Regions from separate parts of the Methylomonas sp. PHL2-19 genome, predicted to be linked through region 3. Evidence: riboswitches for the same ligand, from Rfam matches in the RefSeq annotation. Region 3 holds a riboswitch; each other region holds the start of a gene.
What was found. Region 3 has a riboswitch for cyclic di-GMP ahead of ACR02O_RS06505 (hypothetical protein). Riboswitches for the same ligand answer to the same signal wherever they lie in the genome.

Region 1 (7,428 bases), 930 kb from region 3:
CCGGCCATTTTGGTTCGCCGTGTCGAGTCCAGCGCCACCGAACCCGCGCCGGCCGAAATGACCGCGCCGGCATTTATATTCAGATCGCCTTTCAAGCCCTTGGCGCCGGTTCGGTTGATCGTTGCTTGTTTGCCCGCCGATGCGCGCAGTAAGGTGCCGTCGCCGTTCAGCTCCAGCACCGTATCGCCATCGGTATCCGCAACCGCGCCGCTGGCTTCGATTTTGGCGCCCTGTTCAAGCGTGACGGTTTCGCTGGCAGCCAGCAAGGCCTCCGGCGCTTTCAAGGTCGTGTTTTGGGCTAGCGTCACTGACTTGGCAATGACATCCAGCTTGGTGTGGCCGGTCGTCGCGTCAAAGCTTCTCACCGCCCCCAGCAACAAGCTATCCACTCTAAACTTATCCAGGTCGCTCACCAACAATTCAACATCGTCGGTGGCGGCGGTTGTGCCCAAGGCCAATTTATCCGCTACGATGTCTACCAAGCCGCCACGTCCGCCCTCGACCACATCGGCCACCACGGTGGGTAGCTCCAGACGGGTTTTGGCGTTTAGCACCAATTGTCCGGCATCTTGCGGCAGACGCGGAATCGCCTCTTCTTTGGTTACCGCTCTATCCGCGAAAAATTGGTTGGCCGAGCTGATGTTGTATTCGCTACGAGTTTTAGCAATGCTGCCGGCTTCGACCACATACTCGGACCAATACTGATCACGGATGTCTGTTCCGGCAACGCTGCGGTAGCCGGTGACGACAGCTGCGCCATCGACCCGGGTTCTACTGGTGCCGGGAATGGCATTGGCGCTGCCGGCGACCGGCGACACCAAAAAGGCATTCGGCAGCAAGGCATACCGAGCCGGCAACAATGCATAGTAGCCCGCGGCAAGGCCGCTACCGGCACCGATGTAAATGCTGTCGCCGGTTTTCAGGCCGGATTCTGGAAACGATTTGGGGTCGAACGGCGAATAACCGGACATACCCGGCACGACCGCAAAGCGCTGATCAGTATCAAGAACATCTACCGAACCGCCATCACCGGGAATAAATTCGAAGCCTAATAAATCGCCGCCGCCGGATAAATCCACCAACGCACCGTCTTCCCGAAGGATTTGCGCGGCTTTAACGGTTATTTTCTTCTCGGGGCTTTCAAACTTCCGCTTATTTTGAATATCCGCCGGTTTCAGATCGGGGTTGACCACGTTAAGATTGTTGCCGGTGCCGGCCAAGGGCAACAGCCATTCCAAGCCGCCCTGGGTGACGCCTAACGGGATGATTTGCCCCTTAGCCGAGACCGACGTAATACTTTCGGCGCCGAAGGTCACCGATTTTGTCGCTTCCAAAACGATCTCACCCAATGGCGCGGTCAGCACGCCGTTTTGGACAATATTAGGTGCTTGCACGGTCAAACTGCCCAAGGCCGACAGCACCGGCGTTGCATGACCGCTTTTGTTGAAAGTCACCGTGCCGTTCGGATCGCCGGCAACCGCCAAGGTAAACTCGGTCAAGGAGGTGGGATAAACCTGCGCCGCAGTTAAATTAAGCTTGGAAAAGGTTTTAAATTCGCCGACAAAATCCAGTTCCTTACTGTCGATCCGTATCCCTTTCAGGCGAATATCGCCAGCGGCGGCAAGATCAACCGTATTAAAACCGGTCGTTACCGAGCCACCGACCAAATCGATTAAATCGGCATTAACCGCCAATCGGCCATCCCCGTTGCTGGCTTTTACTAGCGGCGCGCGATAGCTATCCGACCCCAAAGTCGCAGTAGTAGCACTGATTTGCACATTACCGGTATCAGCGGCGGATTTCCGCTCCCAACCGAAATTGACTGCATCCAAAGCAATAGCGTTATTCAGTTGCAGATCGACGTCGCCAGTAAAACGAATCTCACCCTTCTCTCCGGATACGGCCAGATCCAGAGAGCTAAAACCGCCCTCGCTAATCTGCTCGGCAGCCAGATAGCCGATGCCGGTCAGCCGATCACCGGGCGAATCTTTCTTGGGTAATGAATCGCCGGGTTTAGAAAAAACGGCGGAAAACGGTACATTCCGTTCCTGGGAGATTTTCAAAATGCGCTGCGCGCGCGGAAAGATGGAGTTTTCTGCATCCGGATCGGCACGATTGTCTACGTTCAAAAACACCGACAATTTACCGCCCGAGGTGCCGGGCGCTGCGCCCCCCACGGCTTGCATATCGCCGTCCAGAAACGCGCCTTCGGCGGCAGTAATATTGATGCTGCCGGCATGCGAACCTACTAGCGTGGCGGCAAAACTCGCGCCTATCGCCGCGGGACTATTAACCGGTAAATCCAGGATGTCTTGGCTACCGGAAATATTAATCAAAGAGCCAGCCTGGGAAGCAAAAAAGCCGCGTTGCGCATCGACGATTACCTTACCGCCGTCGAAGACCTTGCCTATACGCCGGTCCAAGCCGTCCACGGTGATTTGGCTACCGCCCGCCACGTCGATGCCGGCAGTACTCCCTAACCAAATACCTTGATCCCGCCGGTATAGCGGGTCTACTTCGCTTTGATCGGGAATGAGTTTCAGTGTCACAGTACCGCCGGGCGCGACGATTCGACCGTCCATGACCAGGGACGAATCGGACTCCAGCGTAACGCTGCTTAAATCGTCGGCGTTAATCGTCGCGCTGGCAGCCACCAGCAAATTGCTGTTGGCATTAATCCCGGCGGCATGATCGGATCGCAAGATCAATTTGCTGGGTGCGCGCAGCTCCGGCAACAAAGTCGTCAAATCCGAGAATGCTTCGATACCGTCGGCGTTAGCCTGCTCCAGATAGGTGTTGTTTAGTACTCTGTTCTGTTGGCGCAGCTGGATATTGGCGCCGTCGTCCACCGTCAATCCGTTCAGATTTGCGCCGATATCGAACTCGGCAAAGCCGCCTTCGCCGAAAAACGTAGTAGCGATTTGCAAAGGCTGCACGCCGCCATCGCCTATGCTAGGCGTCTCTTCCCGGCGAATGGCTACCGCATTGGCTTTTACTGTAAAGCCGCCGCCTTGTTGCATGGCATAAGCGTGCATGACACCGTCCAGCAACACGTTGGCGCCGGCCTTGTCTATGGCGGGCTCGGCGACCAACACAATACCGCCCTCTTTAAAAGTATCACCCTCGCCGGTGTTTCTTTGCGCCTTACCGGCTTCCAGCCTGCGGTCTTCGTGCAACCAAGCCCCGGCGCTGATGTCGATCAAGCTGCCGGCCCGCAAATTCACGCCGCCGCCATTACCCATGGCCTTGGCAATAAAGCTACCGCCGTCTATCGCCACCGTCTTGCCGTCCAAATTTCCGGGTTGGGCGAAGTCATTCACCCATTCCCCGCGCAAATCTATCGTGGCGCCGGAAGCAAGATTAATCTCGCCTTGCATTCCCGGTACGTTGTTTCGGGCGGTTTCCAGTTTTACCGTGGCGCCGGCACCGACGATATTGCCGCGCACGTCAACCGCGCCGCCTTGTAAAGTCAGATTACCGCCGGCGGCCAAGCGCAAGGTCGCATTATCGGCAACGCTGATTTTAGCGTTGGTTTTAAACACCGCATTGCGCACACCGCCTTCAATCAGCTTGTTGGCATCCACAGCCAAGGCCATAGCCAAACCGTCATTGCCGACCGGCAAGGCCTCGTCGATATCCACATTGATGCTGTTTTGTACACCGGCGGAAAAAATCAATGCCTGGGCATTAGTCAGGGTAAACGCGGTATCGACCGTCAGACGGCTGCCTTTGGCCTGCTCGGCCAGCGTCCGTTGCCGCCTGCCGTTGGTGGTTTTACCCAGCAGGTCGCCGTCTAAAATGGCGTTGTTGGCTCGAATCATCAGGCTGCCGGCGTCCTGGCCTTCCACATAACCCGGTTCGAAACGCGCCAGCGTAAACGGCCCGTCGATTTTCCAGACTTTGGTGATACCCCATTTCTGGTATTTTTTGACCACCTCGCCATAAATCGCCTCATAAGGCACCAAAGGATCGGCTTCGCTAATATCCACCAAGCGGCCATTAGCTAGCAGTTTACTGGTGGTAATAAAGCCATCCAGATAGGTAATCTCACCACCGGAAAAGTCCAGAACCGCGCCTTTTTCCAAGATGACATCGCCTTCGGAGTTCAGCGCTATCTCGCCGCCTTTCGCCATCCGTTCGGCGACCGTGCGACCAATCCCTGCCACGGTGGGCTCAATGTCCGTGAGCGGCGTGCCTTCACGGATGTCCACCAGGACAGTCTTACCTTTTAATATCCCGGTCTTTTGCAACGGCGCGTCTTTCAATTCAAAGTTACGCAGCTCCACTTCCAGGACATTGCTTTCCATGGTGCGAATGACGTTGTCGGTGCCGGATACATCGATTTTCGCGCCGGCATCGATCAGGATCCGGCTATCGTTTTTAATACTGTTGTTGGCAACTGGATTTAACGGCGATTTGGTCGCGGTGATTGAAACATTGCCGAAGGGGGCATTGATCTGCGAACCCGCTTGCAGATGCACTTTATCGGCCATAATCTCGACCCGAGATGGCGTCTGGTTCTGACCGGATACGGCGGTTTTTTCCACCAACACCTTGACGGATTCGCCGGATTCCAGGGTCTGCGTTTCCTCTATGTATTCCACCTCCGGCAAAATCTCGGTGGTGCTGCCTTCACCCAAAGTCACTTGTGCGGAACGGCCCAAGCCATCGCCTTTGTCCGTCGTGCGGGTGGTGGCCTTGGCGGCTATCATCGTCTCGCCGCCTTCGGCTTTGGTCGTAAAACCTTCCCTAGCCAACAGGCGGATAGTGCCGTTGACGTTGGTGGAAGTCGTTGCCGACACCTTGCCGCTTTGATTGACGGCAAAACCCATCAAGGTGACGTTACCGCGATTGGCGGCGATGTTACCCAAGTTTTCCACTTTACCGCCGGTCTCGACTTCCACCAGCAATCCACGCACATCGTTATTGGTTCTTTTATCGGCGGTGGGTGCTTCCTGCAAATACACCTTGTCGGTCGCCGCCGCCATGATCACCTGGCCGCCGGGCGATTCCACATCGCCTTTGTTCATGATGCTCGGGGCAATCACCAGGATGCGGCCGCCCTCGCTGGACTGGAGCCGCGCCCCGCTTTCCACTTTGATCTCGATGGGGATTTTTTGACCATTGGCATCCAGCCGAAAACTGCCGTCATCGTTTTTTTGATAAACATCGCCGGAGCCTTGAAAAGCAGCGCGACCATCCTTGGAGACAGTGCCGATGGTTTCTTTATCAAAGGTTTTTTCGAAACTGACATCCATCGTCGAAGCCACCAAACCGCGGGCATTGACCACGGAATCCCTACCGAACACGAAACCATTTTTATTGACCAGATATATCTGGCCGTTGGCAGTCACCGAGCCCAAAATCTGGCTGGGATTTTTGCTGGGATCGACGATTTTATTCAGCGCGATGGCACTGGCGCTAGGCTGTTTGAACTCGACGGAACTCTCGGCACTGACGTTGAATTTATCCCAATTCAGAATAACCCGGTCGGTTTCCTGATTAATGGTCATATTATTGCCGATGACGGAACGACTGGCGCCGCCCATGCTGGCCCAAACCGCGCTGGGCACCGGTAATTCGGCGCAGACCGGCGAGACAAAAGCGATCAGCATACTGCCGGCGACTGCCGACTTTACGCAAGCCGCAATGGGATTTAATCTGAAAAATACCGCGTCGTCATGCTGGTGCTGTTGTCTATTAGTCATAATATCGCCTGTGCCAATCGAAGAAACAACCGCATAAAAAATCGGTTGGCAACCCGGCTGTCTTGACTGACAAGACCCGCGGCTTTCCGCCCCCGCTTCGCAACGGGTTTAGCAATATTTAAATAAAATGGTAAAAATTATAAAAATAACTTTTAACTACCTTAATAAGCATAAAATGCTGAATAAATACTAATTTAAAACCATTGCATAATAACTGTACAAAAGTAGTATCAAGGCAATATAAAATATTACATATTTATTACATGAAATAGCTTTGTAATAAATATGTAATATTATTAAGCGAAACCTATAATCTAAAATAATCGTATTGCCCGCAAAAGCGGCTGCCCAGAGAAATCCACAACCTGGATTCGCTGCGCGGTCTGCGGCTCCCGCATACGCGAGAATGACGAGTTTTTTAGAGACCCTCTAGGGAGCCACTGATAGTGCCTTTTCCCTCAGCAGGCTGTCGTAAACACGCCTTGCCCGGAAGGCAATACCGTTAATTCTTAAGGGTCCGCGTAGATACTCTGTTCAAAAGCAACAAATTTCATCATTTTTTACTCGGCGATGATGGATTCAGGGATGGCATAAAACCGTGTGTTATCGAACGGCTGATCGTGCTTCAACATGCCATGGATCGCATGCAGTAATTTACGCATGACGGCGCAGACGGCTTGCAAAGGTTTCTTGCCGTTGTCGATCAAATGCTGGAAATACGCTCGCACATGCGGATCGTGCTGTTTGGCACTCAAGGCCGGCATATACAACGCCGAACGAATATGCCGGTTACCGGCCTTGGATAGCCGCATTTTCTTGTGTACGCTTTTGCCCGACTCAAAGGCCTTGGGATCGAGTCCGGCAAACTTGACCCATTCGCGATGCGACAGGTTGGGCGGCAATAGCAGTAGTTCGCCCATCAAGGCAATGGCGCTGGTTTGGGCAATGCCTTTGATGCCGGTCAACAGGTCGAATATTCGTTGCAGTTCCGGATGCTGGTCGATCAACGCCAGCGCCTCGCCAGCCAACGTATCGATGCGTTTTTCCAGCTGACTAATCGCCAATTTGGCATCGCGTAGTAGGGCCTTCGGCGTTTCCTCGGTCGCACTCAGCGCATGTAGATGATTTTTCGCGGCGGCCTTCTGACCGGTTAGCGCGTCGATACGGCGAGCATAGCCGCGCAAAGCCAGCGCTTGATTCGAAGGACGAGTCCAGGCGACGAAATCCATGCGCTCGACATATTCGGCCAAGGTGTTGGCATCGACGGCGTCGGTTTTACTGTTTTTCATCAATACCTTAGCGAAGTGATGCGAAGCCTTGGGATTGACCACCATCACAGGTACACCGACGTCGTGTAGCGCAATAGCAAGATCGAAATGGTAAATACCGGTGGCTTCCAGACAGACCTTGATGCCGGGTAATTTGATCAACTTATTCACCAGACGCGCACGGTCGCTACGAGTATTAGCATATTTTTGCGGGTCGAACGGCTTGCCGTTCTTGCGGATCACTAAAACCAATTCGTCGGCGCCGACATCCACGCCGGCAAACAGGCGATGGACAGATTCAGCGGGGGTGTTGAGCGAGCGGTTCGTCATCATCATTTTTAAATACAGTTTAAAGGGAAGTACACTATTCACCGGTTCCCGACCCTGCACATGCACCTACCTTCCTTGTGTATGCAGGCTCTAAGCCTCGGATACTCCACGGTATGGGTGAA
Region 2 (7,428 bases), 920 kb from region 3:
GATTGACCGAAGGGGTGAACAAAACCAATGTTCAACTCGGTAGCCAGAATGGTTGGTGAAGCCGCATCGGCAGCGATTTTAGCGATGACGGTAGATTTATCCGCGCTGATACCTTTACGCCATTGGAAGGTTTGCTCAACCCAATCCATATACTTGCCTCTGAAGGCTTGTTCCAGAGTCGGTGCTACACCGTCCACTTTAATAAAGCGGTAATGCTTGGCATGCGTAGCATTGTTTTCCAAGCTTTGTTGACCGATGGCCCAGCCTCTGTTACCGGCAGTATTAACCGCGGTGTTGAACACGTCAGGGTTAGTCGTGGTGATTTGTTTAGCCACCGCTTCGCCGTCGGCAAAGTCTTCCAGACACAATTCCATATCGCCGGAACCACTAATTTCGTGCTTCACAGGACCGGCCAAAGAAGAACCTACCCAGTCAGGATTCAAACCGGCCGTGCTGCAAGGGTTGTTTAGGAATTTAACGTACTGTTGCGCGCCGGTACCGGAACCGTCGATACGTTTGCAAAAATGCACTTTAGTATCGTTAGGGGTTACGTTTCTGACAGTGCCGTCGGAATCGGTGTAAGTCAAACCGGCAGTCAAGCTGGTTAAGGCCGTGCCGTTTACTTTAAACTCGGACCATCTTTTGATTTGACCGGAGATCAACTCAGCCACTTGTTGTTTGCTCAAGCTAGGCATACAAGCTTCGGTGTAATCGCCCGGTGCGCAGCTGCCGCCAAAACCGGCCAACAGGTTTTGCGCTCTTTGTAAAGCCACATACAAGTTATCGGAAACCGGCACGCCAAATACCAAGGCCGCAGCAGGTACTACGTTCAGAGCCGCGTCGGCAGCTACTGGATCAACTGCACTGGCGTTTGAAGGTTTGTTAGGACCGACGAACAATTTTGGCTCGACATCGGAAATACCGGCATCGGACAGCACGTTGGTCAGGTTAGCGCCGCTGGCGTTGCAAAACCAAGTGTTGGTCGCGCCTTGTTGCGTGCAGTTACCGTTGTCGATACGCATCGCCGCAATCGCCACGCCGTCGATCAGCGGGTTAACGCCTTGCGCAGAACCGCCGGCAGAACGTTTGTGGAACAGGACTTTAGCCGTGGTTGCCGCAGAACCGTTGACGGTCAGGCCGGGTACGTTAGTAGAGTTCAGTGTGCAGAAATAAGCACTATGGTTTTTACCTTCGGAACCCGCTGTACCGTTATCTTTAAATACATCCAAAGTACCGGCGTCGCACAAGTTCACAAACAAGGCAGCCAGGGCTTTGTCTTGCGCGCTAGCGCCGGACATGAAGATTTCGATATCCGGCGTAACGCTTGGCGCATGCGCGGATGCGCCTTGCGAAAAACCTGCCAGAGAAGCCACTGCGATAGCAGCAGACAATAATTGCTTTTTCATTGTATATCTCTCAATGGATTAAATTTAAAGTGTGAGCCGACCCGTTCATGAAGGGGGAACCAGCAAAACAGAATCCGGCCGGCTCAAGCCGCTTACGGAATTAAACCGCCAGCGATTTACGACGAGTGGCGCGCAGTACACCCATCAGACCGGCGCCGAACATCCAAACCGCAGCAGGTAGTGGCACAGCAGCAGGCGCAGCGGTATAGGTCAAAGAACCGACGTTGCCGTTGATTGCGAAATTCCATACGCCTGGGAAAGTGACTAATTCGCCGGTGTCGAAGTCATCGGCATTGGCTCTTTCGCGAACAAAAGACAATGCTGTGCCTAACTGACCTTGCGCGGTAAATGGCAAGGCAGTTTGGAAATCGTTACCGTAAACAGCTGTGTATCCTTGCTGGCCGACAGTTTTGAAGGTACTCAAGTTGTTGCTGTTAGCATCTTGAGTTTGGATATAGCTGACCAAATCATTCCATTTACCCATCGTGTTGCTAATGTCTGGAGCGTTCGCGTCGATGCTGGATGGTGAAGGCACTACAGAAGTGGTGTAAAAACCAAATTTAGCTAAGTCGGTCAATTCATTCAATACACCATGACCACCAGAAACACCCCAAGTAACGTTGTTGCCGGCAGTGTAAGCAGCAGCGAACGATTGGAAGTTGTTGTCGCTCAGTGTGAATGACAATGGTTGGCTAGGATTAGCCAAAAATTGTTCAACAGTGATGCCCAAATCCAGCGTGTAAGAGTTTTGTGCTGTGTAGTTAACCAGGTTAAACAAAAACTCACTACCGTCTGCTGTTGCATCGCCGATAGCTTGGATACGCGCTTCCGCGGCGCCTGAAGCGGCCGCTGCCAATACTGCAACTGCCAACAATTTTTTAGACAATTTCATTTTTAAAACCTCATGTTTAAATTTCGATTAATGACATAAGGTGACAGCCCAGCCGTCTTGACCTGCAAGACCCGTGACTTTCCGTCCCCGCTTCACAACGAGTTTGGCTTTTACACGCTTTAGATTGCACTCGACACCATCTAACATCCTGACAGCGCCGCTTTGTTGCCCCCGCGACCATGTTCCGCCTAGCCTCCTCCCTATCCTCTTCCTTCGCCGCTCCTTGTTCGTGCCGTCCGTGTTCCCTAGTTGCTCCCGAATCTTTGCTGAACGGCCGTTCCTCAACCCCTCAACTTGGCGCGAATTATTCCAGAGCAATAGCGGCGTTTCGGTTACAGCATTGTTAAATTAACGTGACATGTAATACATCTGTATTACAAAGCCGGCCGCTAACACGAAAATTCAGCGGATGACCTAGGCGGGAGGGAGCGATGAAATCTAAGATTCTGTTTGCGGGGGTCGCATCAGTGCGATTCAGTTAAGGAAGAACCCCCTTCTCCCTCCGGGAGAAGCTTGGGATGCGGGAATCAAATAAAGCTATTTTCGGCGTAGCCTAGGTATTAGTGGCCGCTAGCTCTCGACGGCAAGGGCCTTGCTGACTATTGAGCAAGTTAGTTAAACCCAAAAAGTCCGTCATGCCGCCGGGATAAGGGCGTCCGGTGCCATGGATGGCAAGCTTCGAACTCTGCGTGCGCTGAACACGGCATTCCCCGACAAGCAAACGCCTTGCGACCGCTTCACCAATCGATTGGGAACACTGGGCTCCCGCCTGCGCGGGAGCGACGGACGTTAAAGGCCAGGCTAATATGAAGGCGGGCTAAACAACGCCCAACAAGACTTTGGCGTTAACGATACCGTCCGCATCGGCCGGTTTTTCCACATCGATTTGCAGCACTTGCAAGCGGTGTTTGGTTTCCAAAATTGTCAACCATGACATCAGTCGGTCGAAGGCCAGATTTTCCAGCCAGACGCTGACTTTGTCCTCGCCTTCCGGTGACAGATGTTTGATCGCCGGTTTTATATCCAGCTGTTGGCTGCTGAAATCGACTAACGCCAGCGGCGATTGATTACCGCCATCCACTGCCGGCGTATCAACCGCGGCTTGTTGCCGCAAAGCCGCCGCTTCGTTGCCGACTTGTTGTAAATAGCTATAGATTTGCTGTTGCGCCTGGATTTTTAGGTTCAGCAAGCGGCTTTGTTCAGCAATTGGTTGGTAAAACAGCAGGTATGCGCCATACACCAGTACGACCAATAAACCGCCCAGCGCCAGTACTCGCTCTCTGGGCGTTAATTCGGCAAAACGCTGCGCTATGTCATTTTTCGCGAATCTCAAGTTGCGCCTCCACGCCGTTTGCGCCGCTATCGGCGGATTGAAGTTTCACCTGCATGCTGGTTTGCAGTTGTTGTTTGAATTGCTCCAGCTGGCCTATGTCATCGGCAACTACATGCAACTGCAAACCGCCGTTCAGGAAATTGAGTTTTTGCAAATGCACGGCCGGCGTGTCTTTTAATACCAAGCCGGACCGGTAAAGCAAGCGCATGAAACCGCTACCGATGACATCGTGTTGTTTTCTGAGCTGCGCCAATTGTTGCTCGGCTTGGGCTTTGACATTGACGATGCGTTTCACCTCGGGAAAGCTTTGTTTGAACAGCGCTTGGGTTTTAGCTTCCCACTCGCTCAGCTCGGCTTGCTGTTGCCAGTAGGTATGCAATACGGCGTAGCTCTGCACCGCCAAAGCTGCACCCAAAATAATTGCTGCAGGCAGCCACTGTTGCCAGCGGCCTACCTTTCGACTGGTGACGGCATAGGCACCGCTCAACACATTCAGCTCTGCCGGTAACAATTCGACAGCGCTCGCCATGAATGGCAAAGGCCTTGTTATGACTGTTTCCAAACAGGTATTTGCCAAACCGTCAGGCAGCTTGCGGTCTTCGCTGGCTTTGCATATCAATAAAGTCTGAAAATCAGCACCTTCGGCACGGGCTTTTTCCAGCAGTTGCGGCAGAAATTGCGTATCCACGCCGCCGCCCAAATAAGCAGCGCTGCGCAAAATTGCGTTGCTTTCTTCGAGCAACAAAGTCGTTTGTCCAGGCTGATACGGCAGGCATAAGGTTTCCGGATACGCAGCTGCCAGCTCTAAACCGGCTTCGCGAAACGGAGTAAGCCGCGCCGCTAATGTGTCGTGCGTAATCGCCGCCACGGCGAGTTTATCCCGGTCCTGCTTTAACCAAACCAGATGATAATTTTCCACGTCCTCGGCCAGTAAATCTTCCAAGGCAAACGGCAAAGCCTTTTTCAGTTGCGCGGTGGTCTTAACGGCCAGCTCGATTTCCAATAACAACACCGAGGCAGCCGGCAATAACAGCAGCACGGACTTACCCTGCGCGGCCGCTGCCAACTCGGCGATTGTGCCGGATGCCGGCTGGCTATCCGGCCCGGCTAGACTCAACCATTCCAGGTTGTCGGCAGACCCTGCGATGAATCTGACCAGCAGTTTTTCAGCCATGCGCCAAGCCCTGGCGCTGGCGCTTCACCACTTGCGCGCCACCACTATCGCGCTGCAATTGCGATTCAAACTGCAAATGGGTTTTGCCCATATCGATTTGCCCTTGTAGTAAAAAGTTTTGCGAACTGACACCCAAGCCGTATTTACCGATGCCGGCATCGGCAACCGCCTCGTCCTTTAAAAACTCGGCGACTTTTTCGAAAGGCTTGCCTCTGGCTCTGAAGATGGATGCCGCCTGATCGGCGCTGATGTCGTCCGCCAAACAGCGCAACACCATGGCGCTGGCGGTATTGATATTCAGCGGCGCGTAGCCGTCGACCACATACACATACGGCAATAATTTCGAATAAATCTCGCGCGTCATGCCTTGTACCAGCAATAACTCGCTGACATCTGCAAATTGCCGGTTCGCGGCGCGGTAGCCGGGCTTAGATCGGGTATAGGTGTCGTCTTCCGCACCGTGCGGATAGCCAGCGTCCATATCTGCATCGATCCAATCCGTGATTGCCTGCACCAGCTCGGTTTTCAGCTTTAGCTGCGCCAACAAGCGTTCCAGGCGTTTTACATCGGGCACGGATACTTTGCCCTCGACCAATAAGTTGTTCAGATTTATACGGCCTTGCAAATCCTCAATGCCGGCTTGCATCGTGCCGCCAGCCACCACGGTCGTTGCCAGCGGTTTGGACCAGGTATCATCCACACCATCGACATCACCCGACAGCCGGCCAATCGCCCAGCTTTCCAAGCCATACGCATATTCCCAGGCTTGCATGCTGCGCAGTTGATTTTCAGTGCGGCGAATATCCAGCTGCCGCGCGCTGGACATGGACACAACCGCGACCGTGGCGATAGCCAGTATCAGCATCACCGTGATCAACGCGATCCCTCGTTGATTCTGATCTAGCGACCTCATTCCCGCACCAGAAACAGCCGGCGAATGTCACCCAAGCCGGCCAAGTTAAAATTAGCTTCCACCGCTTTGGGTAATCCGCTGCCGTCTGCCGGCCAATGCGTAGTCCAGTCGCTGCCGTAAAAGCGCAATTCAAGCGCATTAACATCCAGCAACTTTTTCCGGCGAAATTGCGTCTGCTGAGTGCGATCCAACACGGTCCAGACCTGCCGGTACAAACTGCCGTTTTCCAGACGATAACTGACACGCTGCAGATCACTTCGCATCGACAACGCCGACCATTCCGGCACGCTGCGGGTTAAAGTCAGCAAATCCTCGCCATTACCGCCGGAAAATGCCGGCTGCTCGCTACCCAATTCGTCCCGAATCGAGCGCGGCAAAGCCTGGGCTAAATCTTCGTTCAGCAAATACAAGGTTTGCTGCAACGCGGCGATGCTGGACGAGCGCTGTTCGGTACCGGCTCTGGCGTCCAAAACAGCACCCAAACCGGCGTAAGCCATCGCCGCCATGATCGCGAACACGGCCATTGCGATCAGGATTTCCAACAAGGTGAAGCCTCGACTGGCGCTATTGTGCATGGCCGGCCGGAACATAACTAAGCAGACCGGCATAAGCCGACTTATCGCCTTCCAGAAACACTTCAATCCGATAATCCCAGACCGTGCCGCCGAGACTCGGCGTCACGCCGCGCTTGGCTTGCCAATACCAACGCCGCCCGGCCATGGTTTCCCAGCCGTCCTGGTTCTCCGGCTTTTCGGTATCCAGACGCAATTGCACCGCACGATTGGCAGCTATCGTCGCCGCTATGGTTTTGTTTTCCAGATACCAAAGGTTCTTGGTGTTATCGGCGGTAATTTTGATCAAGCCGGCCATTAGGATGACTAACAGGGCCAAGGCAATCAGCACCTCCAACAGCGTAAAACCGCCGTCGCCGGGGTATTTCATGGCTTGAGAGCGGCGCTGGAAATGGCCAAGCCCTCGTCCGCCGTATTGCTCAGCCAAAACCGGAGATCGCTTTTTGCTAAATCCAAGGCAATTTTAAATGCGTCGGAGGCCCCGTCCGGGGTAAATACAATCTGCGGCTCTGGATGCACTTTGCTGCCAAAGTGCTTAGTCAGGTACACCGGCTTTTCATCCAGGGTCAATGCCAAGGTCATACCGGCTGGCAAATCCCGTTGTCTGAAGACCGCATCAGTATTCTCCGGCCGCCACTTGCCTTGGGTCGGCGACAGAAACCTATACCCTTGACCGACCAATTCCAGACCGATACTGTCGCCGCGTATCATCGCTTCCTGCTCAGCCAGCTCCAGCAATTTCGCCAGCCGCTGAATTTCCAATTGTTGCTGCTGGCTGTGATCAGCATTGCCCATCGCCAGCATCGCCATGCTGCTCATCACGCCGATCAGGACCATAGCAATCAATAGCTCGATCAGCGTAAAGCCGCGAACCTTCACGCCCTCAACCTGACTTATTTTTGCGCCCAATTGGTGATGTCCGCGCCGGCTTCGCTGCCGCCTTCCACACCGTCGGCGCCGAAGGAATACAAATCAAATTCGCCGTGCGCGCCGGGCTGCATATAAAAATACGCTTTGCCCCAAGCGTCGACTGGCAGTTGATCCAGATAGCCGCCCTGCTTCCAATGCGCGCCGGCCGGCAGATTGGCGGGTTTATGCACCAAAGCTTCCAGGCCTTGGTCGGTGGTGGGGTAGCTGA
Region 3 (7,428 bases):
CCCGATGCCGTTGACTGCCGCCGCTTGCCTTACTTGGTATGATCGCTTTCGCGCCTCGCACGTCTTTATCAATAACAGCCTTGCATAATGGGAGATTGCATGCCAGCGCCGTCCGATAAATCCGCTCACACCAGTCTGCAAGATCAGGCCATCGCCTGGTTGATTTGTCTGCGCGACGACAGATTGAGCGATGCGGAACTCGAAGCCTTCGCCGATTGGTTGAGCCGCGACCCCTTGCATGCTCAGGCATTTACCGAGGCTGAGGCTTTGTTCAGCGATATGGTGCTGGCAGGCAGTTTGTCCAGTGCGAGCGAATCGCTGCAACCCGCGTCTCGACACGCTGCGGAAAAAAATGCTGCCGCTGACCAGATTATTGACCCGGCCCTATCTATCAGAAGGATTCCGTGTCAGCCGAGCTCTTCGACGTTCAGGCAGATGCCCCCTCCGACAGGCTCAGGGCGAACGGTATTCAAGAGCCAGGCCGATAAACCAGCCAGCCGCCGGCCGTTGGCCAGGCCGCGCCGGCCCTGGTTTGCGGCCGGGCTGGCCGTCGCGGCGATGTGGCTGTTGGCGATTAGTCTGATCATGCCGCAACAAGCGCGCTTATTTAGCGATTATTTCAGCGACTACCGCACGCAAACCGGTGAAATTCGCGAGATTCAACTCAGCGACGGCAGCCGTTTGCTGCTGAACACCAATAGCGCGGTTTCGGTAGCGTTCACCGCCGCGGCCAGACGTATCGTCTTGCACCACGGCCAGGTGCAATTTACGGTGGCAAAGGATAGCAGGCGGCCTTTCGACGTAGTGGCCGACGATTTGACGGTCCGCGCCTTGGGCACGGTGTTTGAGGTGTATAAAACCGCGACCGGGCCTACCGAGGTGAGCGTCCAGGAGCATGCCGTAGCGGTCAGTACGGCGGGTCAGGACAGTGACGTTACCGTCGCCCAGGGGCAGGGCTTGGTCTATCAACCCGGACTGCCGCTGCCGCATCCGCGCGCCGTGGGCGCGGAACAGTCCGCTTGGCGGCAGCATCGCCTAGTGATCAACGATAGACCTTTAGCCGACTTGATCAGCGAGTTGGAGCGCTATCGATTGGGACGGATATTTCTGGCGGATGCCGCACTTAAAAATCTGCGGGTAACCGGGGTGTTTTCTCTGGATGCGCCAGATGAGGCACTGTCCTCGGTGCGTAAAGCGCTGGCGTTGCAAGAAACCCGTATCGGTCCCTGGGTGTTACTGCATCGCTGATTTTTTGGGTGCTGTAAGCCACTCCGGGCAGCGCGCGCATGTCCAAAACGGTTTGGCGCATATGGGTCGAAAAATCCAGCCCACCGGCTCAAGCCTTCAACGGCTGTTCCCCATTTACCCGCATTCAAGCAAAAGTCGTTCCTCCGCCGAAAACTTCCTCAGTCGCGCAGCGCTGCGATTTTTTCAACGCGGTTTTGCCGGAATGGAGACGATTTTTTGCCAATCAGGAAATTTTTGTGATCGATTTTTGTGCTGAAACGACTTCTATGTTGAGAAACATTATTTTTCGGACAGGACGGATCTTGAAAGCACGGATTAACGATTTTCGCTACCCGCTGGCAGTGGGCGTATGGCATCGGCCAGCCGTATATCTGTGCTATGCGTTGAAAGGCAACCGTGTCGGTGTCGATACCTGGGTGTTGATCGGGCTGGTGGCGGCCGGCGGACAATTGAGCAGCAGCCAGGCGGTCGCTGCGGAAGTGGTTCGCCACTTTAATATCGGCGGCCAGTCCTTGAATAACGCGCTGATTCAATTTGCCGCGCAAGCCGAGTTGGAATTGATTTTTTCAGCGGACATGTTGCGTGAGCTCGCCAGTCCGGAGCTGCGCGGGGACATGTCGGCAGAGCAGGCGTTGACACACTTGCTGCATGGCAGCGGTTTTACCTACCGTTTAATCGATACCGACACGGTGACTTTGGAACGCAGCCCGGAGGCAAAAGAGGTGTCTAGCCTGCCGCCGCCCATTACCTTGGATGCCATGACCGTCGTTGGCTCGAAAACAGCGGAGGCCGGTGCGGAAATCGTCACCGAGCCGATGCTTGACGAGGCGCGGACCTATGCCGTCAGGCATATTGCCAGCGCTACCGGAACCGACACGCCAATCAAGCAAATCCCGCAGTCGGTGCACGCGCTTAACCGCCCCTTGTTAGACGACCAGCAAACGATCAACCTCAGCGAATCCTTAGTCAATGTTAGCGGCATAGTGGCGCGCAATACGCTCTATAGTCCGGTTATCGAAGGCACCTTAATTCGCGGTTTTCGTTCCGAACAACTGCTGGACGGCTTTACCCAGTACTACAACCCCGGTGACCGGGAAAGCACTATTAATATCGACAGAATCGAAGTGCTGAAGGGTTCTAACGCCTTGCTCTACAGCGGTGGCTCGGGCTCCCCGGTGGGCGGGGTGGTGAATCTGCTTGCCAAATTGCCGCAGGCCAAAGCCTTCGGCGAAGCGGGTTTTAGAATCGGCAGCCACAGCTTTTATCAGCCGTATTTCGATATCAATCAACCGCTAAACGCCAATATTTTGTTGCGCATGACCGGCGAATATACCAACGCCAGAGATAACATCGACATAATCGAAACGCAGCGTTTTAACCTTAACCCGGCCCTGACGCTGACCGATAACGACCAAACCCGTTTGACGATCCAAGCCAAACTGTCGCGTTGGCAGCAACCGGAGTACCAGGGCTTGCCCGCCACCGGCAGCATCGCTGGTGATTTTGCTACCCGGCCCGATCTGTTCCCGGGGCCGGCCAATCTGCCCGATAGCCATTCAGATGCCGATGCGGTATGGGCTACGCTGGACCGGCAGCTCACCGGGAGCTGGCGCTTAAACCTGAAGGCGCGCTATGCGCAGGCTAAATTCGACGAGAAAATTCAGACCCTGTTCGGCAGCGATGGCCTGGTCGCGGATCGGCCCTTGCTGCCGGCATCGCACTGGGCATTAGTGAACGCCGAATTGTTTCAACAACAGCATGAACGCAGCGTATTGGGCAATTTGCAGGGCAAATTTAAGCTGGGTCCCAGCGAAAATAATTTGTTACTGGGCGCGGATTACAGCCGTTTGCAAGATGCCGGCTTTATCGAGGGCGATTTCGGCGCTTTGGGACTCGGAGTCGGTACGGTCGATCTGCGCGCACCGCTATTTGATTCCCCTTATGCAGTACCCGGTCCGGGCCGGGAAAATCAGTTCATCGAAAACCTCACTTACGGCGCTTACCTGCAGTGGCAAAGCACGCTGTACCGGCGTTTGCATTGGCTGTCCGGCCTTAGGTTGGGCAAGGTGGGTATCGATTTTAATAACGCGCAAACCGGTATGCACGTCACAACGGATACGCTGAAATGGTTGCCGCGCCTCGGCGGCGTGATCGACCTAAACGACGAGGTTTCCTGGTTTATTTCCTATAGCGAGGGCATGCGCGGCCAACCGTTTGTCAATTTCGTCGATACGCCGGCTCCGGAATTGTCGAATCATCTGGAAACCGGTCTGAAATTCAATTTTGCGAATCAATTCAGCGGCCAACTGGCGTTGTACCAAATTGAGCGTAGCCAGGTCGCGGTCACCGACAGCAGCGATTTCCTGCGGCGTTCGGTCGCCGCAGGGCAGCAACGCTCGCGCGGTATCGAAATGGATTTGCTTTGGCAACCGGTCGAGGGCTTCAGCGTGCTGGCGAACTATGCGCATACCGACGCCCGCTTCATGGACGACAAAGCCGGGGTGGCTGCCGGCAATCGCTTGGCTCAAGTCCCGGAAGATGCCGGGCGGCTCTGGGCGCATTACCGTTTTCAGCAGAATGAGTTGCAAGGTTTTAGCTTGGGCTTCGGCGTGTACGCCCGCGCCGGCGCTTATTTATCCAATAACAATCGCTTTAAAACCGCCGGCTACCACAGCTTCGACGCGGCGTTGGCTTACGAAACCGGGCGTTTCCAATGGGCGGCCACGGTCAAAAATCTCAGCCATGAGGATTATTTTCAGCCCTACGGCTATTTCGAAGGCCGGGTAGCGCCGGCAGCCGGCCGCGCCGGGTTTCTAAGTTTTTCAATCAAGTACTGATGCCGTCGTTAACTATTTGCCACAGGAGTTTTTCAGGAGTACCTCACTCAGGGATTTAGAGTGATGTCGTAAGGACCGCGACAAACATGCCACATCCGCCGCGAGACGGAGCCGGAAAGCCACGGGTCTTGGAGATTAAGACAGCCGGGTTACCTGCCAGTTTAAGACCCGAAATTCGGGTTGGCGATTTGCAGATTAACTTTAACCGTAATTTATTAAGGAATAAAAAATGACAATCTTGCACTACAACCGCACTCAATGGGCAAGCGCCGGCCTGCTCGCCTTCAGCGCATTGACCGCCGTTTTGGCGCCTGCTACAGCCAGTGCTGCACAAGTCAGCGGCGATGCCACCATTACCATCAACAATGCCGCTTTTGCGGCGGCATCGGTGAATGTCGGCAGTGGCTATCCGAATGGCTGGATTGTCGCGAAACATTGGGGCGCCAGCGATAATTTACTGGGCATCACCGGTGCAACCACCGGCGGAACGACGCTATCGGCAACCGCCAGCACCGCGATGTCGTTTGCGGTTAACGCCAACACCACGACCAACAGCTATCCGGCTGCCGGTCCCTATGGTCGCACCGAACAAGCCACGACGATGGACGCCGGCAATACCTCGGTCGGTCAAATCGGTCTGAGCGGCGCCTGGTTATTGACCAGCCAAGGCGGCAGCGGCATTTTGACGCCCTACGACTTTAGCCTGGTAAAAACCGGGAGCACCTGGAATATCAAAACCTACGATACCGGTTTTGGCTACCAAAATTTCTTGAAGCTGACCAACGTCTCCGAGTCGCTAAGCAGCAATGGCGAATTACTACTGAGCGGCGATTTGCAATGGACCGGTTTGTGGGCCGGTTTGGTTGGCGCCAATACCAATGCCGTGGTCGGTACTTTTAGCCTGGCGCCCAGCACGGCGCCATCGGCGGTACCGGTACCGGCGGCGGTCTGGATGTTCGGCAGCGGGCTGCTGGGCTTGCTGGGTGCAAGTCGTAGAAAAGCCTCGGTCGCGGCTTAACTCGCAAAGTGGGCTTGGGGCGGTCGCCAAGATTCGCTTCGGGCCCGGACTTTCGGCAATAAATCCCTCTTCGTGCCCGCATGCCGTCGACTACGGCCGCTTGTGTATTTAGGCAGGGAGAGGGCTTATTCTGACCATCCGCTGATAGGGATTTTATGAAGATCAACAAAAACTGTGGCTATCCCGCTTTGGTGGTGCGGGCGATGCTAGCCATCGGTATGGGAATGGCCTCAGCAAGCGCCGACGCCGCGACATTGAATGCGCCATCCGGCGGTACGTTTACGATGAACCTGGACCGCAATGCGCTGGCACCTTATGCCGGGGGCTATTACTTGTCGACGTTTTGGAGTACGGCAACGTCCAATGCTGATAATCCGGCCAACACCGGCGACCATTTGCTTAGCCAACTCAATACCACCGAGATTTCCGGACTGAATCAGGTGTTCGAGTTGACGGCTATCGGTAGCGATCCCAGTCCGCAAGCCAGCCAGCGTTACGTCAAAGCCACATCAGCCGATTTTGCCATCGATACCATCACGCTGGCCGGCGTGGCCGGGGCACAAGTGGGCATGACCGGCGTGCAGGGTTTTTATGCGCCGAACTGGCCGCCGACTGGAGCCGGCTTGGTCAACGGCGATTTTTCGCTGCTTTACGATGCCAACCGGCAAACTTTGGGCCGCACCGGTTGGTACCTAGCTAATAACATTTATTTCACGATGGCGGTGTATGACTTAAACAACCTGAGCCTGAGCTTTAGCAACGCCGAAAACTGGCAGTTGAGTGGCGATTTACTCATGTCGCCGGAAAACGCCGGCATGTTGCAAGGCGCGCAACTGGTTGATGTCGGCAGTTTCTGTTTAGGCACGGGTGCCTATGCCGGTTGCGGACAGGTATCGGCGGTGCCGCTACCCGCTGCGGTCTGGTTATTCGCTAGCGGCTTTTTGGGCTTTATCGGCATAGGCCGTAGGCCATATCTTTCAAGGAGTGTGACATTATGAAAATCAATAATCATCGATCATCCGCCTGGCTATTAGCCGTTTTCGGTGTATTGTCGATCAGCCAAGCCCAAGCCGCCACAGTCAGCGGCGGTGCGCTAGTCCTTAACCTCAACCGCGATGTATTAATCGCCAGCGTCGATGTGAATGACTATCCGGACACGCCCACCGCAGACTTTCCGATTTGCTGTCGGCCTTCTATTTATCTGGAAGAGTTTTACGACGCTTCGGCGGCATCAAAAACCTTTGTTGAACTGCGAGACGGCAATACGCCGGATTTATACGATATGGTGGCCGATGAAATTCCGGCAACCGGGTTGCAATTTAGCGTCAACGGGCTGAGTCCGATAGTTAATCCGGGCGGGCGGCAGAACAGAAATACCACTTTCGCGTTCGAGCCCGGCAATTTGTTCGGCACTGCCAGCGGTAGCATCGGGTTAGGCGGTGTCATGCGTTTTAGAGTGGACGTCGATCCGCCGACCAATAGAGTGTTGTTGGGCGATATGACCTTGGAATACGATCCGGCTCTTGAAGCGGCGACGCCGGGGCGTTCCGGTTGGGTGATTACCAATCACATCGGTTTCGATGCGGGCGGTTTTGAGTTGTTTGATGTCACAACCGCAATAGTCGGGAATACGTTAAGCCTTAACGGCAATCTTGGGTTAGGGTGGGGCTTCGATCATCTGGGCGCTCGCGACGCCCGCTTGCGCGATACGCGCATTGGTACTTTCAGCTTCCAAACCACCGTGGTGTCGGGAGAAACGCCGGCGGCCGTACCGGTGCCGATGACGGTATGGCTATTTGCCAGTGGCTTGGCGGGATTGGTTCTGAATGGTCGTTCTAAAAGAGAGATCGTGTGATGAAACGGGATGAAGTTGCAGGATTGATTCGGCCGCTAACTGCCCCTGGCGAATGGCGTACACCCTTTTTCCGTAACGTTAGGCTGGTAAAAATCGCGGCAGGCTTAGGCATCGGTTTGACATTGACGACAGCCGCGCAGGCAGGGCCTTCCCCGGTAATAAGCTTTGGACAGTACCGTAGCCATCAAGTCAATGTCGATGCGGAGGGGCAAAACATCGCCGGCGACAAAGGCAACGAACCGACGCTGGCCTTGAATCCGCTAAATCCCGCCAATATTGTCGTGGGCTGGCGTAAGTTCGATTCACCGCCCACTGCCGTCAAACACGGCGGCTATGCCTATAGCTTTGACGGCGGCGCGAGTTGGACTACCGGCATGCTGCCGGCCTTACCACTGCAAACTCGCACCGATCCGGTGTTGGAGGTCGATGCCTTGGGCAATTTCTATTACCAGTCTTTGGCGGTATCGGAT
Region 4 (7,428 bases), 240 kb from region 3:
CTTGTTTTTCCTAGTCATTCGATGGTGGGTCGTGTGCGATTCGAACGCACGACCATCGCATTAAAAGTGCGGTGCTCTACCGGCTGAGCTAACGACCCCCTGAATGAGCCGCCCATTATACTCAGAAATATTAGTTTTGCAACGATTACTTGTAATAAATACAAAATAATATCTTCACTTCCTAAATAGTGCTGGTCGCCTACTCTTTTACCGGCCGTTTTTCCAGCTTTCTTTGCAAGGTTCTTCTGTGCATATTCAATGCTCTGGCGGCGGCTGAGATGTTACCGTCGTGCTGCATCAGCACCTTTTGCAAGTGCTCCCACTCCAAGCGCTTTACCGATAGCGGATTGTCACTGATGGCTACCGAGGCATCGCCTTCGTTCTTGTACAAAGCACTGACAATCTCATCAGCGTTGGCCGGCTTGGTCAGATAATGAATCGCGCCCAATTTGATAGCCTCCACAGCGGTGGCGATACTGGCGAAACCGGTCAGCATGACGATTTGGGTATTGTCATCTAAAGAAATCAATTTCTTGACCATTTCCAAACCGGAGTCAAAACCGATCCGCAAGTCGATTACCGCGTATTCAGGCTCGGTTTGTTCCGCCAGTTTCATTGCCGTATCGACATCATTGGCGACAGTCACTTGAAAATTACGCTTTTCCAGTGCCGGCTTCAACACCGAACAAAAGGTGACGTCATCATCGACAAGCAATAAATTGGGTTTATCCATAGGTAATTGATTCATGCATACTCTCCTTAGCTAAAAGCGGCAAACTGATTTCAACGCAAGCACCGCCCGACTCTAAATTACTGAACTGTATTTTACCGCCGAGTCGCTTGATAGTGGTATAAGTCAAAAACAAGCCAACTCCCATGCCTTGCTTATTGCTCTTGACCGGTTGGTGCCCGGCAAACTCGATAAATTCAGCCGGCAAGCCTGGACCGAAATCCCGGATTTTCAAGTTTAGCGTTGCTTCATCCCATTCCACATGAAACTCGATGCCCGCATCGACCGGCGATGCCTCGGCAGCGTTATTTAGGATATTAATGATGGAGTGAGTCACAGTACGTTCCGCAATCACGCGCGCTTCCATATCCACATTCGGCGAAATAAATAGCTTGAGCCTGGTGGCGGCTTTATGCGTGCGCCACTGGCCTAATACTTCATCGATATATTCGCTCACCAGCATCACCTTGCCGGATTCCGCCCGCATCTCGCCGGCGGAGGCCGACATCACCGACAAGGCTTGTTTGCAGCGATCAATCTGCTGTTGAACAATTACCAGTTTCTGATGCAGATCCGGATAGCGATGCGCCGACAGCTCTTCCGCCATCTCATGCGTCAAAATGGCGATCGTGCCCAGCGGCGTACCCATATCATGCGCGGCGCTGGCTGCCAAGGTGCCTAGGGACACCACGCGCTCGTCGCGTAGCGCACTCTCGCGGGCATCCGCTAAATTACGCTCCCGCTCTTTCAAGGTCTTGGACAGTTCGACCACAAAAAAAGCGACTAAGCCGGCGCTAAACACAAAACCAAACCACATACCGAATACATGCAGATTGAAATAACGCCTGTCGTTCATCAAATGCATTTGCAGGCTCATTTCCGGCGTCATCTCCGTCATCGCCGGATGGGCCATGTGCGGCTCGACAGCCGGCAAGGGTACGTTGTAGGCAATCAATACCGTATACACGCAGGAGGTAATGATCACCATATTCCAGGCATAAGCCTGCGGCAGCATGATGGCAGTTACAATCAAAGGCAGCAGAAACACCCAAATGATCGGGTTTGACGCGCCGCCGGTCAGATAAAGCAGATAGGCCAACGCCAACACGTCCATGCATATTTGCGAAAAAATCTCGTGCTCGGTAACTTCTTCCGGCGTCCTCAGCCGTAGCCAGGTGTAAAGATTAAGTATGGAAATCGCAAAAATCGCCAGCCACAGCTGGTTTTGCGGCAAATTAATACCCAGGCCGTTCACTGCAATAAACACCGCCACCGTAACGGCAAACAGCATCAAATTTCTAAGAATGTATAACCACCGCAGGTTTTCGCGAATGGATATTTCGGCTTTGGGCAGAATGTGTGAAAGCATAGAAACAACACTAAATTGAAGAACGCATCGCCGCTAGATACTACCGCCGCTTGCTTAAGAAGGTGGAAAGCCGACCAAACCTGGATGGCGGCCACCTAAGTATTCAATCGATTTTTGATAGCAACCTTCACTCCAACCGCTACATGCCATGGCAAATAAGGAATTAGGCTAGCCACTTAAAAGATCGAACGACAATCTACGAGCTAATCTTTTAGGAACAAGCGTCACGATCTGACGAATCATGTCCCAAAAAATAGTGCGGCATATCACGCACCAGCCAAACGCCAGCCGCCGTTTTTATCCACCCACCTCATGCTCAGCCAGTACCAAAACGTCATAGGCAGCATCATCGCAAACCATTCCCAATCGTCGATCAAAAATAATTTGGCAACCCAGCCATTGCCATCGAAATAGAGCGACCAAGGCACACAGTAAAGAGTAAAAACAATACTACTCCAGATCAACAGTAACGCGCCTTTGCGGGTTTCTATACTCGACAGGGCCAGGAACACCCACAGCGGGGTTTTATCGGTTTTTTGCATACATCTCTCCACTGAAAAATCTCGTGCCAACCCAATGAGCGGCGCAACAACCTAACAATAAACGACTAGAAAAGAAAGAAATTCCTGATCAAATCCACCAAAACAAACTTCACCACCAAGCGGGGATTATCTCCCAACAATTGAACTGTGTTATTTAAAATAAGCGCATGCGCTATTTCGCTGAATTTCGCCAGCAGCTCACTCATGCCATCCCAGGCAAAATAAGCAGCAATACAATGATATTTATATATTTTATTAAGTTGGCCCGCTATTCGCTGTAACTAGTGTACTTGCTTCGTGGTTTGCTTTCCGAAAAGCGGTTAGTAGGTCTCTATCCCTGCCATGTCTGCCGCTGGCGGAATGAGCAAATCTCTGAAAGCAAGCTTTGCCACACCCGTCGTGAGGCGGGGCCGGAAAATCACGGTTCTTAAAAAACGATTTAAAGAAGGCCGGATTGCCCCCATGCGCGCCATGGGCGAGGGCAAAGTTTGGCTCGCTGCTGTTGGTCAAGTTTTGTCAGTTTCGCTGTTACCTTTAATTCCAATAACAAAAGAGGACGATCATGATCTTTCATAAAACGGCTATAGCAGCTATTTTGACAACTGGCCTGGCGGCTGTTTCCAGCCAAGCGTTCGCGCACTCTTACTACAACCTGACCGGCGCGGGCACAGTAGCCTCCGGTAACTCCGCTATCGGCTTCGGCATAGCCAACAGCATCAACGGCACAGACGGTGTATCTGCAAACTCCAACGGCACCAATAGAGTCGCTAACGGTACCAACGTTTATACGGTCGGCGACTTAAACGCTAACACCTTAATTCCGGGCACAGGTACCGCGGCTGAGACAGCCACAGAAGTAGCAGGCAACCTGCCCTATATGTGGTATTCAGGTCAGCATACAACAGCTACAGGTTTCACCAAACGCGAATTACATACGGGCTCCAGCGCTACAGACAACGATGGCGCACTGACAGCAAATCTTATTAACTCAAACCCTAGTTTCGGCACCAATACTATCGGTAGCTTGTGGAAAGCTTACTCGGACAAAAACGGCGGCACCAACGCCGCCACCTGGGGCACCATCATGGCCGATCTGCCAGCTGATGGCGACCATCCTTACTTAGCGGTAGCAGGCAATTCGGCATCAACCGGCCTGGGACTGGACTACGGCTTGATTCATATTAGCTGCGGCGCAAACACAGCAAGCGCTAACTGCGCCAGCGCGGGCAATATCAAAACCACCATTACCGTGAAAAACGACGCCGATTACAGCCAATTTAACGGCTTATTGGACGTGGCCCTGTATCGCAATGTGGACAGCAGTTCCACATCTGACCGTAACGCAGCTGCCACAATCGGCGAAACGGGCCTGCAAGGCTCAAGCTTGGGCGAAGCTATCTGGACAGCCAGCATGAGCAGCACTTCCGACACCTTGTTCTACTCGTTTGTGTTCGACCAAGCCGAGTGGAATGCCACAGGCACACCCGGGCTGCACACCAATGGCTTTTATACCTTGGTGGTCGGCGCGCACGGTGGCGGCGCGCTCGATGGCGTAACCTACGACGTACTGGTTACCACTTCGGCAGTGCCTGTTCCAGGCGCAGTCTGGCTGTTCGGCAGCGCGATGGCCGGCTTGATCGGTTTCGGCCGCCGCAAACAAGCACTAGCGGCTTAATTACCCAGCGGGGTTGCCGCCAAACAACGGCAATCCCCTCACCAAGCGCTGTTTAACAACAGGTTTTAGCTCATATATTTAATTCGATAGAGATCCAAAATGACTGCAAACTTAACCTTTAAGAAACTAGCATTAGCCGGCGCCATGGGCGCGTTAATGTCAATCAGCGGCATGGCTAGCGCTCACATAACCTACAATTTAGCTTCCGGAGATCCCTTACCAGACGGTTCTGCCGCAGGCCCATGGTCGGCCGGCGATCCAGGCTATATTGGCAATTTGCCCGCCACCTGGGTAGCGATGATCCACAATGACGGCGGCGTTGCCAACTCGCAAACCGCCAGCGGCCACGGCATAGGCATGGGCGCCAAAGCTTATAAAGACGGCGCGACAAACTGGGGGCATACCGCCGATTACGGTTTGTTTGAACTGCATGCCGACGCAGAAGTGACTATCACCGTATCGTCGGACGGCTCCAATCTGCGCCCGGCTTTTGGTTTGTGGAGCGGCTGGGATACCGCGGGTAGCAGCAGTCGTCATCAAGAATACCTGAACAACGGTGCTCTGAATCCCATGGCTGCCAGCCCACTTGGCACAACGCTGGCTTTGGTTGACGCAAACGCCTGGGCCTTCGCAGCCACTCAAGGCACCACCGCCAGCGCGACGCTGACCCGTTTCCTGACTGCCGGTACTTACACACTGATTTTGGGTGGTTACGACGGCACGGTAGGCGGCGCCAATCTGGCCTATACCGCTACCATCTCCGCCGCCGCATCACCAGTACCCGTGCCGGGTGCGGTTTGGCTGTTCGGTAGCGCGATGGCGGGCTTAGTCGGTTTCGGCAAACGCAAAACCACAGAAAACGTCTGAGACGTATCTATGTCACTTAAAGCTGATTTTTAACCCGGCGCCCTTAATTACCAGTGTGATCAAGGGCCGGGTTAATCAGCAAGAAATTGGATCGGTTTCGGTCAAGGATGACCGGGGGCACGGAAGCTCCATTTTTACATCCGTTTGATCGTAGTCTACTTGATCAAAAAGCTTGAACAACCCTGCCCATTCGCTTCATTCGTAACCGAACGCATCGATATACGACGCTAAAATCGGTAATACGGGTTCGTAAAACTTTTCATAGTGCTGCCAACGCGCCACCGAGCGCGAATAAATCGGCTGAGCGACAGCGGCAAAACTCGGCGTGGCAATGTAACGGCCCTTAGCCTTCTCATGAAACGCGCTAACTTCGGCCACCCATTCCAAATCCAATAAGGTAAACACCCGGCGAAAACTGGTTTCGAAATCGTTGACCGTGTCCTCGTAACGCAATTCCATATAACGCGGCTGCATCATCGGTTTAATGTAAAGCCACAGATCCATTACGGCCGCATATTGCTTGGCCACACCTTCCCAGCTCAGTAGATTGACTGTCACGCTAGACGGCTTAAACGCCTGCTGGAAGCAACTCAAACACACATCGCGCGGATCGCGTAGCGCAAAGATAATCCTGGCCTCCGGAAATAGGCTGCTAATCAGGCCAATATCGATACTGTTCAGCGCTACTTTATCGATAAAACATTTATTCAAGGCACCCGCGCCATATTCTTCGCTAACCCGCCGCCAATAGTAAGCGCGCAACTTTCGGACATCATCCAGACCAAGCTGGCGGAGGGCGGCCGGGATGTCTTCTCGCACACCGCTCAACCTTTGCAGCTCTTGGATCAAACCATGAATCAGATCATTTTCATCGGAGGTAAACACCTCGGGATGCGCCGCCAGCACTTGCTCGGTCAACGTCGTGCCGGACCTCAAAAAGCCCAGCAGAAACGTCGGGGCCGGCAAGTTATCGGCAAAGTCGCTGAGAGCCCATCGATGCAGTAACGCCTGATCAAAGCCCTGCTTGTTACGTTGAATCGCACGAAATACCTGTCCGGCGTCAAGTGAGCTGAGTTCAGGTAATTGCTTATACAAAGCCTTAGCTTGCTGGCAAGCCGCAAACGATGCATCGTATTCTTCCAATTTATCCAGCACGCCAACCAACTCCTGCCAGGCGCGTGCGGTCTGCTGCATATTGCGATTGGCGGCTATCACAGCCTGAAAGCGCTGCTTGGCTGCCGGCAAACGGTTTAAATGCGCTTCCAGCACCGCCAGCATATTATTGCAGGCCGGATCATCCGGACGTAACTCGCAAACCTTGCTGGCAAAAGGCAAAGCCTCTTCGAATCGATTAACCCTTGTCAAATACAGGGCGCGATTATTCAGCGCGGCAGGGTTCTCAGGTTCCAGTTTGACCGCCAATTCGGTTAATTTCAGCGCGGTATCCAGATCGCCCCAGTGATGCAATTGCTCGGCCAGTTCCAGCATAAAACGGATATTGCAGGTTTGCTGAGCGTCGATTTCCAGTTGAAGAGCGGCCTGCTGTAGATAGGCTAAGCCTTCCCGGCGCTGCTGCTGCCAACACAAAGCCTGTCCCAATCCGGCCAGTGCTTCTGCATGATTGGGTTGGATCGCTAACACTTGCCGAAACCCATGCAACGTACCCGCCATATCGCGCCGCGCCACGGCTTGCCAGGCTTGTTTTAAGGCGTCGTCCACACTGGGTTGAACCGGCCTCGCCGCCGCCTCGGCTTGCTTTAAACAACAGGCTTTGTATTTCTTGCCGCTGCCGCATGGGCACGGATCGTTACGGCCAAATTTACCGTTGACGGCTGCTGTATTTTTCATATCGTTCCCTGACGAAGTTTGGCATTGATTATGGGCAGCAATTATAAATCCGCCAGCACGGCCAGCGCTTCTTGAATGTTACTGACTGCATGGATTTGCAAGTTTTTCACCGGATCCTTGGGTTTGTTGCTCTTAGGAATAATCGCCTTTTTGAAACCATGCTTGGCCGCCTCGTTGAGCCGAGCATGGCCGTTGGCCACCGGACGAATTTCGCCATTCAAACCCACCTCACCGAAGAACACAGTGTCGTAAGGAATGATGCGATCACGCAGACTGGACACCACGCCTATCATGATCGCCAAGTCGCTGCTGGTTTCCGTGACTTTAATGCCGCCGACCACGTTGGCGTAAATCTCGTCGTTGCCGGTAAAAATCCCGCCGTGGCGCGACAACACCG

Region 1: it holds a riboswitch for cyclic di-GMP, as region 3 does, so the genes downstream of both, ACR02O_RS10690 (filamentous hemagglutinin family protein) here and ACR02O_RS06505 (hypothetical protein) in region 3, are expected to answer to the same signal.
Region 2: it holds a riboswitch for cyclic di-GMP, as region 3 does, so the genes downstream of both, ACR02O_RS10670 (hypothetical protein) here and ACR02O_RS06505 (hypothetical protein) in region 3, are expected to answer to the same signal.
Region 4: it holds a riboswitch for cyclic di-GMP, as region 3 does, so the genes downstream of both, ACR02O_RS07665 (hypothetical protein) here and ACR02O_RS06505 (hypothetical protein) in region 3, are expected to answer to the same signal.

Annotation. Positions count from the first base shown of each region.
Region 1 is NZ_CP196839.1:2,281,468-2,288,895, reverse strand. Features, by position in the region: gene ACR02O_RS10690 (filamentous hemagglutinin family protein) at 1-5,708, opposite strand, end outside; cyclic di-GMP riboswitch class I at 5,753-5,831, opposite strand; gene ACR02O_RS10685 (IS110 family RNA-guided transposase) at 6,269-7,312, opposite strand.
Region 2 is NZ_CP196839.1:2,271,892-2,279,319, reverse strand. Features, by position in the region: gene ACR02O_RS10675 (hypothetical protein) at 1-1,406, opposite strand, end outside; gene ACR02O_RS10670 (hypothetical protein) at 1,507-2,298, opposite strand; cyclic di-GMP riboswitch class I at 2,338-2,416, opposite strand; gene ACR02O_RS10665 (type II secretion system protein M) at 3,116-3,631, opposite strand; gene gspL (type II secretion system protein GspL) at 3,612-4,805, opposite strand; gene gspK (type II secretion system minor pseudopilin GspK) at 4,798-5,718, opposite strand; gene gspJ (type II secretion system minor pseudopilin GspJ) at 5,715-6,293, opposite strand; gene gspI (type II secretion system minor pseudopilin GspI) at 6,283-6,660, opposite strand; gene gspH (type II secretion system minor pseudopilin GspH) at 6,657-7,199, opposite strand; gene gspG (type II secretion system major pseudopilin GspG) at 7,184-7,428, opposite strand, start outside.
Region 3 is NZ_CP196839.1:1,350,805-1,358,232, forward strand. Features, by position in the region: gene ACR02O_RS06495 (FecR family protein) at 100-1,248, shown strand; gene ACR02O_RS06500 (TonB-dependent siderophore receptor) at 1,551-4,085, shown strand; cyclic di-GMP riboswitch class I at 4,164-4,242, shown strand; gene ACR02O_RS06505 (hypothetical protein) at 4,315-5,103, shown strand; gene ACR02O_RS06510 (hypothetical protein) at 5,259-6,101, shown strand; gene ACR02O_RS06515 (hypothetical protein) at 6,098-6,958, shown strand; gene ACR02O_RS06520 (hypothetical protein) at 6,958-7,428, shown strand, end outside.
Region 4 is NZ_CP196839.1:1,594,317-1,601,744, reverse strand. Features, by position in the region: tRNA gene ACR02O_RS07690 (tRNA-Lys) at 23-98, opposite strand; gene ACR02O_RS07685 (response regulator transcription factor) at 200-748, opposite strand; gene ACR02O_RS07680 (ATP-binding protein) at 726-2,099, opposite strand; gene ACR02O_RS07675 (hypothetical protein) at 2,366-2,641, opposite strand; gene ACR02O_RS07670 (hypothetical protein) at 2,707-2,847, opposite strand; cyclic di-GMP riboswitch class I at 3,019-3,103, shown strand; gene ACR02O_RS07665 (hypothetical protein) at 3,204-4,316, shown strand; gene ACR02O_RS07660 (hypothetical protein) at 4,416-5,183, shown strand; gene ACR02O_RS07655 (tetratricopeptide repeat-containing sulfotransferase family protein) at 5,379-7,031, opposite strand; gene radA (DNA repair protein RadA) at 7,073-7,428, opposite strand, start outside.